DNA from 2 places in the Geothrix sp. PMB-07 genome. Region 1 is predicted to be linked to the other one. Evidence: riboswitches for the same ligand, from Rfam matches in the RefSeq annotation. Region 1 holds a riboswitch; the other holds the start of a gene.

Region 1 (4,404 bases):
TCACGGTGGCCGTGAAGGAAACCGAGCCCCCCTGGGTGATCGGGGTCTTCGGATTCGCATCCAGAGTGACACTCACCGAGGCCGCTGAACCTTTGGCCGGAACGCTTTCCCCGCCGCAGCCCAGCCCAAGCACCACAGCAGCCACCAGTCCCCAAATCGGCGTATGGACATTCCTGATGCGCACGGGAGACCTCTTCTGCGGCGGGTAGATCTCTTAGAAAAATAAGTGAAAACATGGATTCATAGAATCTTAATCCAAATTCAACGAATCACCAGTCCAAAGGCCGCTTCCATCGGCCCAGCCTCCCGGCGCACCGCCGGTCATACTGGGTTCTTGGAGGAAGACATGCATTACCGGAAGCCCTGCGGCAGCGTCCTGGAGGCCATCGGCAACACGCCCCTGGTCCGGCTGCGTCGCGTCGTCGAGAACCTGCCGGTGGAGGTCTTCGCCAAACTCGAGTTCATGAACCCCATGGGCAGCAGCAAGGACCGCATCTCCAAGTACATGATCGAGGCCGCCGAACGCGACGGCCGCCTGAAACCCGGCGACATGATCATCGAAAATTCCTCGGGCAACACCGCCATGGGCCTGGCCCTCATGGCCATCCAGAAGGGCTACAAGCTCAAGGTGGTGGTGCGTGACACCATTTCGCAGGAAAAGCTGAACCAGCTGCTGGCCCTCGGCGTGCTGGTGCACAAGGTGGACACCAGCCTGCCGCCCGAGCACCCGGACAGCTACAACAACATCACGCCGCGCCTGGCCCGGGAAACGCCGAACTGCTACTTCCCCGACCAGCACGAGAACCGGGAGAACAACGCCGCCCACTACCACGGCACCGGCCCGGAAATCTGGGAGCAGATGGAGGGCCGCATCGACTACTTCGTGGCGGGCGCGGGCACCGGCGGCACCATTGGCGGCGTGGGACGCTACCTGAAAGAGAAGGATCCGAACATCAAGGTGGTGGCCGTGGACCCCATGGGTTCGGTCTTCTCGCCCCACTTCCGCGGCGAACCGAATCCGAAAGCCGCGCCCTACAAGCTGGAAGGGCTGGGCGACGAATTCCTCATCCACACCATGGACTTCAGCGTGATCGACGCCATGCACCAGGTGACGGACCGGGAGGCCTTCCAGCAGGCGCGGCGCCTGGTGCGGGAAGAGGGCATCCTCGGCGGCGGTTCCAGCGGCGCGGCCCTCTGGGCGGTGCTGCAGGTGGCCAAGACCCTCCCACCGCGCGAGCGGCCCGCCCGCATCGTCACCGTATTCCCCGATGGCACAGGCCGCTACCTCAGCAGCGTCTTCAACGACGAGTGGCTGGCGGAACGCGACCTGCTGGAGGAGAAATGAAGGGCTTTACCACGAAGACACAGAGGGCACTGGGGACCCCGGCCCCGCTGGCCCATGCACGGCGCCTCCGTAACACCGCCGTGGGTTCCGTGCCTCCGTGGTGTGTCTTGCGCCTGAAAGGGCGATCCGCGTGAGCGCCTTCTCTGGCACCTACGTCGAGGCCATCCGCCAAGCCCTCTTCGACGCCATGGAGGCCGATGGGAGGGTGTGCTGCCTCGGCGAAGATATTGGTGTCTACGGCGGCGCCTTCCGCGCCACGGAAGGGCTGCTGGAGCGCTTTGGCCGGGACCGCGTCCTGGACACGCCCATCTCGGAGCAGGCCATCGCAGGCGCCGCCATTGGCGCGGCCCTCATGGGCCAGCGGCCCGTGGCGGAATTCCAGTTCATGGATTTTGCGCTGCTGGGCTCGGATCTCATGGTGAACTTCGCCGCCAAGGCCCATTGGCGTTGGGGTGCCAGCGTGCCGGTGGTGTTCCGCGGCCCCTCGGGCGCAGGCAACGGCGGCGGCCCCTTCCACAGCCAGAACCCCGAGGGGCATTTCCTGGGCAGCCCCGGCCTGAAGGTGGTGGCGCCGGGCACCGTGCGCGATGCCTACGCCCTGTTGCGCGCCGCCATCGACGACCCAGATCCCGTGCTCTTCTTCGAGCACAAGCACCTCTACCGGCGCCTGAAGGATCAGTGGGAGGAAGCGCCCACCGCCCGCCTGGGCGAAGCCGCCCTGCGCAAGGATGGCGCCGCCGCTTGCATCGTCACTTACGGCGCTGCGCAGCACGTGGCCCTGGAGGCTGTGGCCGATCTCGACGTGGCCGTGCTGGACCTGCGCACCCTCTGGCCCCTGGACGACGCGGCCATCGAGGATCTGGCCCGGCGCACCCACCGCGTGGTGGTGCTCACGGAGGCCTCGCGCACCTACGGCCCCGGTGCCGAGCTGGCCGCCCGCATCGGCGAAACCTGCTTCCCCTGGCTGGATGCCCCCGTGCTGCGCCTGGGCGCGGCGGACATCCCCACGCCCGCCAGCCCGCCGCTGGAAGCTGCCTACCTGCCCAGCGCCACTTCAGTGCGCGCCGAGGTGATCCGACTGCTGGCCTGGTAGCCCCTGCTCCCTGGCGGCAGCGGCCGCGGCGAGCCACAGCCAAGCCTTGATTTTGCCAGCGGCGCCTTGACGGCGACCGCCTGCTTCATTCATCCTTGTGGCTTGATCTTTGGCAGTCCAAGAGCGTTATCCAGAAAGGTGGAGGGAAAGGCCCTGTGAAACCTTGGCAACCTGCTTACGCAAGGTGCCAATTCCTGCCCCCGGCATGTCCGGGGGGAAGATACCGAATGTTACAGACTGACCTTAGCCAACCTGGATGCCGATCAACGGACTGCCCTGCATAGGCGCATCCATGACCCATCCCACTTTCAGGCAGGCCCTTGAAGCTGGCGAGTGTTTCCTCTTCGACGGAAGCACGGCCACGGCCCTGCACGACCGCGGCATCACCCTGCAGCGCAGCTTCGAGGAGTGCAACCTCAAGTCGCCGGATCTGCTGCTGGCCATCCATGGCGAATTCCTCGCCGCGGGCGCCACGGTGCTCACCACCAACACCTGGGGCGCGGGCCGCCTGAAGCTGGCCGCCCGGGGCCTGGAGGGCGATCTCGACGCCATCAACCGCGCCGGCGTGGAGCTGGCCAAGCGCGCCATCGCGCAGCAGAACTCCCAGGCCTGGGTGGCGGGCTGCATCGGCCCGCTGGGTGTGCGCATCGAACCCTGGGGGCCCACCTCGTACGACGAGGCCCGCGCCACCTTCCGCGAACAGGCCCTGCCCCTCATCGAAGCGGGCGCGGACCTTCTGGTGCTGGAGGGCTTCGAGGATCTCAACGAGATCCATCAGGCCATCCTCGCCGTGCAGGAACTCAGCGATCTTCCCATCGCTGCACTCATGACCACCAACGAGGATGGCCAGGCTCTCTTCGGTGCCGAACCCGACTGGTTCATCAAGCAGCTTGACGGCTGGGGCGCCGACATGGTCGGCCTCATCGGCGGCAACGGCCCCGCGCCGCACCTGCGCCTGCTGGAACGTCTCAAGGCCGTCACCGCCAAACCCATCGCCCTCATGCCCAACCCGGGCCTGCCTCACATGGTCGACGGCCGCCTCATCTACGGCGCCAGCCCTGAGTATCTCGGCGGCTTCGCGGGACGCGCTCTCGCTGCGGGCGCCCGGGCCGTCGGCGGCTGCAGCGGCACCACGGCGGCGCACATCCGCGCCATGCGCAGCGCCTTCCGCCAGGAGCGCGCCTTCGTGCAGGGCGGTGGCGGCTTCGAGATCAAACCCCACGAACAGCCGCAGCCCGAGGTGCCCTTCCCCTTCCGCAGCCGCTTCAGCCTCAAGCTGGCCCAGAACGAGTTCATCCACACCGTGGAGCTGGTGCCCCCCAAGGGCATGGAGTACGACAAGCTGCTGGCCAAAACGCGCCAGTGCCGCGCCCTGGGTGTGGATGCCATCAACGTGCCGGATGGCCCCCGCGCCATGGCGCGCATGAGTGCGCTGGCCACGGCCCTCATCATCGAGCAGCAGGTGGGGCTGGAGACGATCCTTCATTACGCATGCCGCGACCGGAACCTGCTGGGCATGCAGAGCGATCTGCTGGGCGCTGCGGGCCTGGGTTTGCGCAATCTCCTGGCGGTTACAGGCGATCCACCGAAGCTGGGGCCGTACCCTCAGGCCACGGCTGTCTTCGATGTGGATGCCATCGGCCTGGTGAACATGCTCAAGCGCCTGAACACGGGCCTGGATCTGGGCGGCGCCAGCATCGGCAAGCCCACCTCGTTCAGCGTCGGCGTCGGCGCCAATCCCGTGGCCGCCGACATGGAGCGCGAGAAGGCCCGCTTCCGCTACAAGGTGGAGGCTGGCGCCCAGTGGGCCATCACCCAGCCCGTCTTCGATGCAGAGACCCTCTTCCGCTTCCTCGACTTCACGGAGTCCCTGGACAGCAAGGGCGGCCTGCCCATCATCGCCGGCATCTGGCCCCTCAAGAGCCTGCGCAATGCCGAGTTCATGGCCAACGAGGTGCCCGGCGCC
Region 2 (4,404 bases), 1.1 Mb from region 1:
CCGCCTCGAAATCTGGGAACGGGGCGCGGGCTACACCTTGGCCTCCGGCAGCAGCAGCTGTGCCGCCGCGGCGGCCAGCCGACGCCTGGGCCTGGTGGACGACCAACTCCAGGTGCTCATGCCTGGCGGCGCCATCGACATCGTTTTCACGGAGCAGGGACGCATCCTCATGACCGGCCCCGTGCTGTCGGTTTATGAAGGCCGCCTCAACGCAGGCTGGGTGCCATGACGCAGCCGACGCCGGACGCCGAGCGCATCGCCCAATGGACCCTCCAGCTCTGCCAGGTGGATTCCACCACCGGGCACGAAGCCCGCATGATCCCCCTGCTCACCGGGATGTTCCGCAACCTTGGTGCCCGCCTGCAGTGGCAGAGCGTCGAAGGCGGCCGCTGCAACCTGCTGGCCACCTGGGGTCAGCCGCGACTGCTCTTCACCACCCACCTCGACACGGTGCCCCCCTACCTTCCGCCCCGGCTGGAGGGCGGCCGTCTCTGGGGCCGCGGCACCTGCGACGCCAAAGGCATCCTGGCCACCATGATGGAAACCATCCGCCTGCTGCTGGCGGAAGGCCGCCGCGACCTGGCCTTTCTGGGCGTGGTGGGCGAAGAAACCGACAGCCTCGGCGCCCGCATCGCCCTGGATCTGAAGGCCAACCTGCCGAACCTGCAGGGCGTCATCAACGGCGAGCCCACCGGCAACATCCTGGCCACGGGCCAACGGGGATCTGCCCACCTCTGCCTGCGCTGCCGCGGCAAAGCCGCCCACAGCGGCACGCCGGAGGAAGGCATCAACGCCGCCTTCCCCATGTTCGATTGGATCGGCGAGCTGCGGCGCCTGCCGGAACGCCTCGACCCCATCCTCGGGCCCGAGGTCTGGAACCTGGGCACCCTGCAAGCGGGCCGCGCCATCAACGTGGTGCCCGATGAAGCCGAGGCGCGTCTCTTTGCGCGCACCGTGGCCGGCAGCACCTTCGTGCAGGACGTGCTGAGGCTGCGGCCTGAGCTGGGCGAGGTGGACGTGCTCTTCGAGAAGGGCCCCGAGGTGTTTCCCCGCCTGGAGGGCTTTCCCATGGCGCCGGTTCCCTTCGGCTCCGATGCGCACACCCTGAGAAACCTGGTGCGCGATCGCTTCGTGGTGATGACCGGGCCCGGTTCCATCCGGGTGGCCCACACCGAAGGCGAGTTCCTCGACCTGGCGGATGCCGTGGCGGGAGCCCAGCAGTACCTGGACCTGGCGCGGACCATCCTGGATCGCCCCCAGGGCCAGGATTACACCATCTGAGGCATTGAATTTCCTTGGCAGCTCAATGGATCCATCGGATACTGGAAGGGCAGCAGGATCTTTGTCAGTTTCATCACGCGATATCCAGAAAGGTGGAGGGACGGGCCCTATGAAACCTTGGCAACCTGCGAAAGCAAGGTGCCAATTCCTGCCGCAAGTCATTGCGGAGAGATGCTGAAGTGTCATGGACTGACATGAGAAGGGGCCCGAGAGATCGGGCCCCTTCTCTTTTTGGATCGCCATGAAACGATGAGGATCCTCCATTTTTGGAGGCTCTGATGAGCGAGCAGTTCCTAGACACCAACGTGCCGGGCAATCCCGCCTACCACTTCACCATCCAGCCGCCGGTGCGGGAGGGCAACGCCGGGTGGATCCATCGGCCCGAGCTGGTGCCCGATGCCGCCGTGTCCACCCAGTGCGTGCACGCGGGCGTGCAGCCCGATCCGGCCTACGGCGCCGTGATGCCGCCGCTCTACCTGTCATCGACCTTCGCCTTCAAGGACATCTGCACCAACGCGGGCTACGACTACACCCGCAGCGGCAACCCCACCCGCGCGGCGCTGGAGGAGGCCATCGCGTTGCTGGAAGGCGGCCAAGGCGCCACCTGCACCAGCACCGGCATGAGCGCCATCCTGGTGGCCCTGAACCTGCTGGAGCACGGCAGCCACCTCATCGCCACCGTGGATTGCTACGGTGGCACCTTCCGCCTGCTGGAGCACGCCAAGAAGTTCTACGGCCTGGAGGTCACCTACCTGAACCTGGCCGACCTCGAGGCCCTGAAGGCCGCCATCCGGCCCAACACCCGCATGATCTGGGTGGAGACGCCCTCCAACCCCCTGCTGCGGCTGACGGACATCGCCGCGGTGACGGAGATCGGCCACCGCCAACCCAACTGCCTGGTGGCCGTGGACAACACCTTCCTCTCGCCCTACCTGCAGCGGCCCTTCGATCTGGGCGCCGACCTGGTCATCCACTCCACCACGAAGTATCTCAACGGCCACAGCGACGTGGTGGGAGGCGTGGTGGTGGCCGGCCCTGGCCGCCAGCCCCTCGCCCAGCAGATCCAGAGCGTCAACAACCTGCTGGGCACCTCCCAGTCGCCTCACGACTGCTTCCTGGTGCTGCGGGGCCTGAAGACGCTGCCCCTGCGCATGCGGCAGCACGAGGCCACGGCCCAGGTGCTGGCCGAATACCTGGCGGCCCATCCCGCCGTGGGCAAAGTGCACTTCCCGGGCCTGCCCAGCCATCCCCAGCACGAGCTGGCCAAGCGCCAGCAGCGGGGCTTCGGCGCCATGCTCAGCTTCGAGCTGAAGGAGGGCGGCAGCGAGCGCCTGAACCACGTGCTGCGGCGGCTGCGCTGGTTCACCCTGGCCGAAAGTCTGGGCGGCGTGGAATCCCTGGTGGCGCATCCCGCCTCCATGACCCACGCCTCCATGACGCCGGAAGCCCGCAAGAACGCAGGCATCAGCGACGGCCTCATCCGCCTCTCCATTGGCCTGGAGGACGTGCAGGATCTGCGTGCGGATCTGGCGCAGGCCCTGAGTTAGGTCCGGAATGAAAACCAGCAACAAAGAACGCAAAAGACACAGAGAAAAGTCAACGATCCACGCCTGACCGCTCTGCGTTGTTTGTGTTCTTTGTGGCCAATTCGCCGTTGGTTTGTCTGCTGAAAACCGTTGGCCGTTACTTGATGCTGATCAGTTCCACATCAAAGATCAGGTTGGCGTTGGGCGGGATGTCTCCGCCCGCGCCCCTCGCGCCGTAGCCCAGGGGTGCCGGGATGTAGAGGGTGCGCTTGCCGCCGACCTTCATGCTGATGACGCCCTCGTCCCAACCCTTGATCACGCGGCCCACACCGATGGGAATGGGCAGGGGCTCGCCGCGATCCACGGAACTGTCGAACTTCTTGCCGCGCTCGCCCTTGCCGTTGTCCAGCCAGCCGGTGTAGTGGACCAGGCACTTCTGCCCTTTCTGAGGCGTGTCACCGGTGCCCACCACCGTGTCCACGTATTTCAGTCCAGAGGGGGTCGTGATCATGTCGGGTCCCTTCGGTGCGGGCTCGGCCGCCTTCTTGGAAGTCTTTTTCTTGGAAGCCTGCTTCGCGCCAGGGACAGGCTGCGGGCCATCGGCGCCTACAAGCGGAAGACTCGCGATCAGAATGGCCAGGCCCAGGGCTCTTCGCTGCATGTCTCACCTCGGAACGGATTCAGCTCCCATTGTGCAGGTGTATTTGAGCGATGTTGTGATTTTGCCTGCGACTTCTTTTCGGTACTGCCCGATGCTTTCCCCCTGGGCGTGTGCCGCCAGGGCCGCTGCATCCTCGTACAGCTCGAAGAGCACCAGCTTGCAGGGGTCTTCTGAAGGAACCATCACTTCAAATTGAAGGGTGCCGGGTTCATCTCGCAGGCAGCGCGCCCGGTGGTCGATGAGGGCCCGGAGGATGGCCTCTTTCGACTCCGCCTCAAATCCGATGGTCGCCACGAGACTGATCCTGCCCATGTTGCCTCCCTTGGCCCTACCCGAAAAAAAGCCCCGCATGCGCGGGGCGTTCTTTTGGCTCCGGAGGAGGGATTTGAACCCCCGACCTAGTGATTAACAGTCACCCGCTCTGACCCCTGAGCTACTCCGGAAGGGCGAAGGTCCATTCTACCGGATGGCGCGGAGGATTCAAGCGGGAGGCTCTCACACCTGTGATCCCCGTCGCCCCACCCATGCGGCCCTCAGGCCCGCTGCAGCTCCATGAGGATCTGCCGCGCGGAGGCCTTGAGGGTTTCGATGACGCCGGTGCCCTTGTTGGCCACGGCTTCGATCATCGGTTCGCTGCGGAAACGGAGGAGGCGTTCCATTTCACCCACGGTCGCCGCGGAGGGCATGTCCCGCTTATTCAACTGCAGAACGTAGGGAATGGAACGGATGTCGAAACCGTTCTCCTTGAGGTTGGTGGCCAGGTTCGCAATGGATTCGATGTTGGCTTCCATGCGCGCCTTCTGACTATCGGCCACGAAGATGATGCCGTCGCAGCCACGCAGGATCAGCTTCCGGCTGGCGTCGTAGAAGACCTGCCCAGGCACGGTGTAGAGGTGGAAGCGGACCTTGAAGCCCTTGACGGTGCCCATATCCAGC

The links. A riboswitch is a leader RNA that binds a small molecule or an ion and turns the genes downstream of it on or off. The one in region 1 is predicted to bind S-adenosylmethionine.
Region 2: linked by a shared signal. The riboswitch ahead of Q9293_RS02120 (PLP-dependent aspartate aminotransferase family protein) and the one ahead of Q9293_RS15825 (bifunctional homocysteine S-methyltransferase/methylenetetrahydrofolate reductase) in region 1 are both predicted to bind S-adenosylmethionine.

Annotation. Positions count from the first base shown of each region.
Region 1 covers NZ_CP132333.1:3,627,404-3,631,807, forward strand. Annotated here, with positions in the region: gene Q9293_RS15810 (glycosyl hydrolase family 28-related protein) at 1-184, opposite strand, end outside; gene Q9293_RS15815 (PLP-dependent cysteine synthase family protein) at 347-1,345, shown strand; gene Q9293_RS15820 (alpha-ketoacid dehydrogenase subunit beta) at 1,476-2,438, shown strand; SAM riboswitch class I at 2,562-2,665, shown strand; gene Q9293_RS15825 (bifunctional homocysteine S-methyltransferase/methylenetetrahydrofolate reductase) at 2,731-4,404, shown strand, end outside.
Region 2 covers NZ_CP132333.1:475,654-480,057, reverse strand. Annotated here, with positions in the region: gene dapF (diaminopimelate epimerase) at 1-229, shown strand, start outside; gene Q9293_RS02125 (M20 family metallopeptidase) at 226-1,281, shown strand; SAM riboswitch class I at 1,359-1,459, shown strand; gene Q9293_RS02120 (PLP-dependent aspartate aminotransferase family protein) at 1,560-2,828, shown strand; gene Q9293_RS02115 (FKBP-type peptidyl-prolyl cis-trans isomerase) at 2,965-3,468, opposite strand; gene Q9293_RS02110 (putative quinol monooxygenase) at 3,472-3,780, opposite strand; tRNA gene Q9293_RS02105 (tRNA-Asn) at 3,836-3,911, opposite strand; gene Q9293_RS02100 (ATP/GTP-binding protein) at 4,002-4,404, opposite strand, start outside.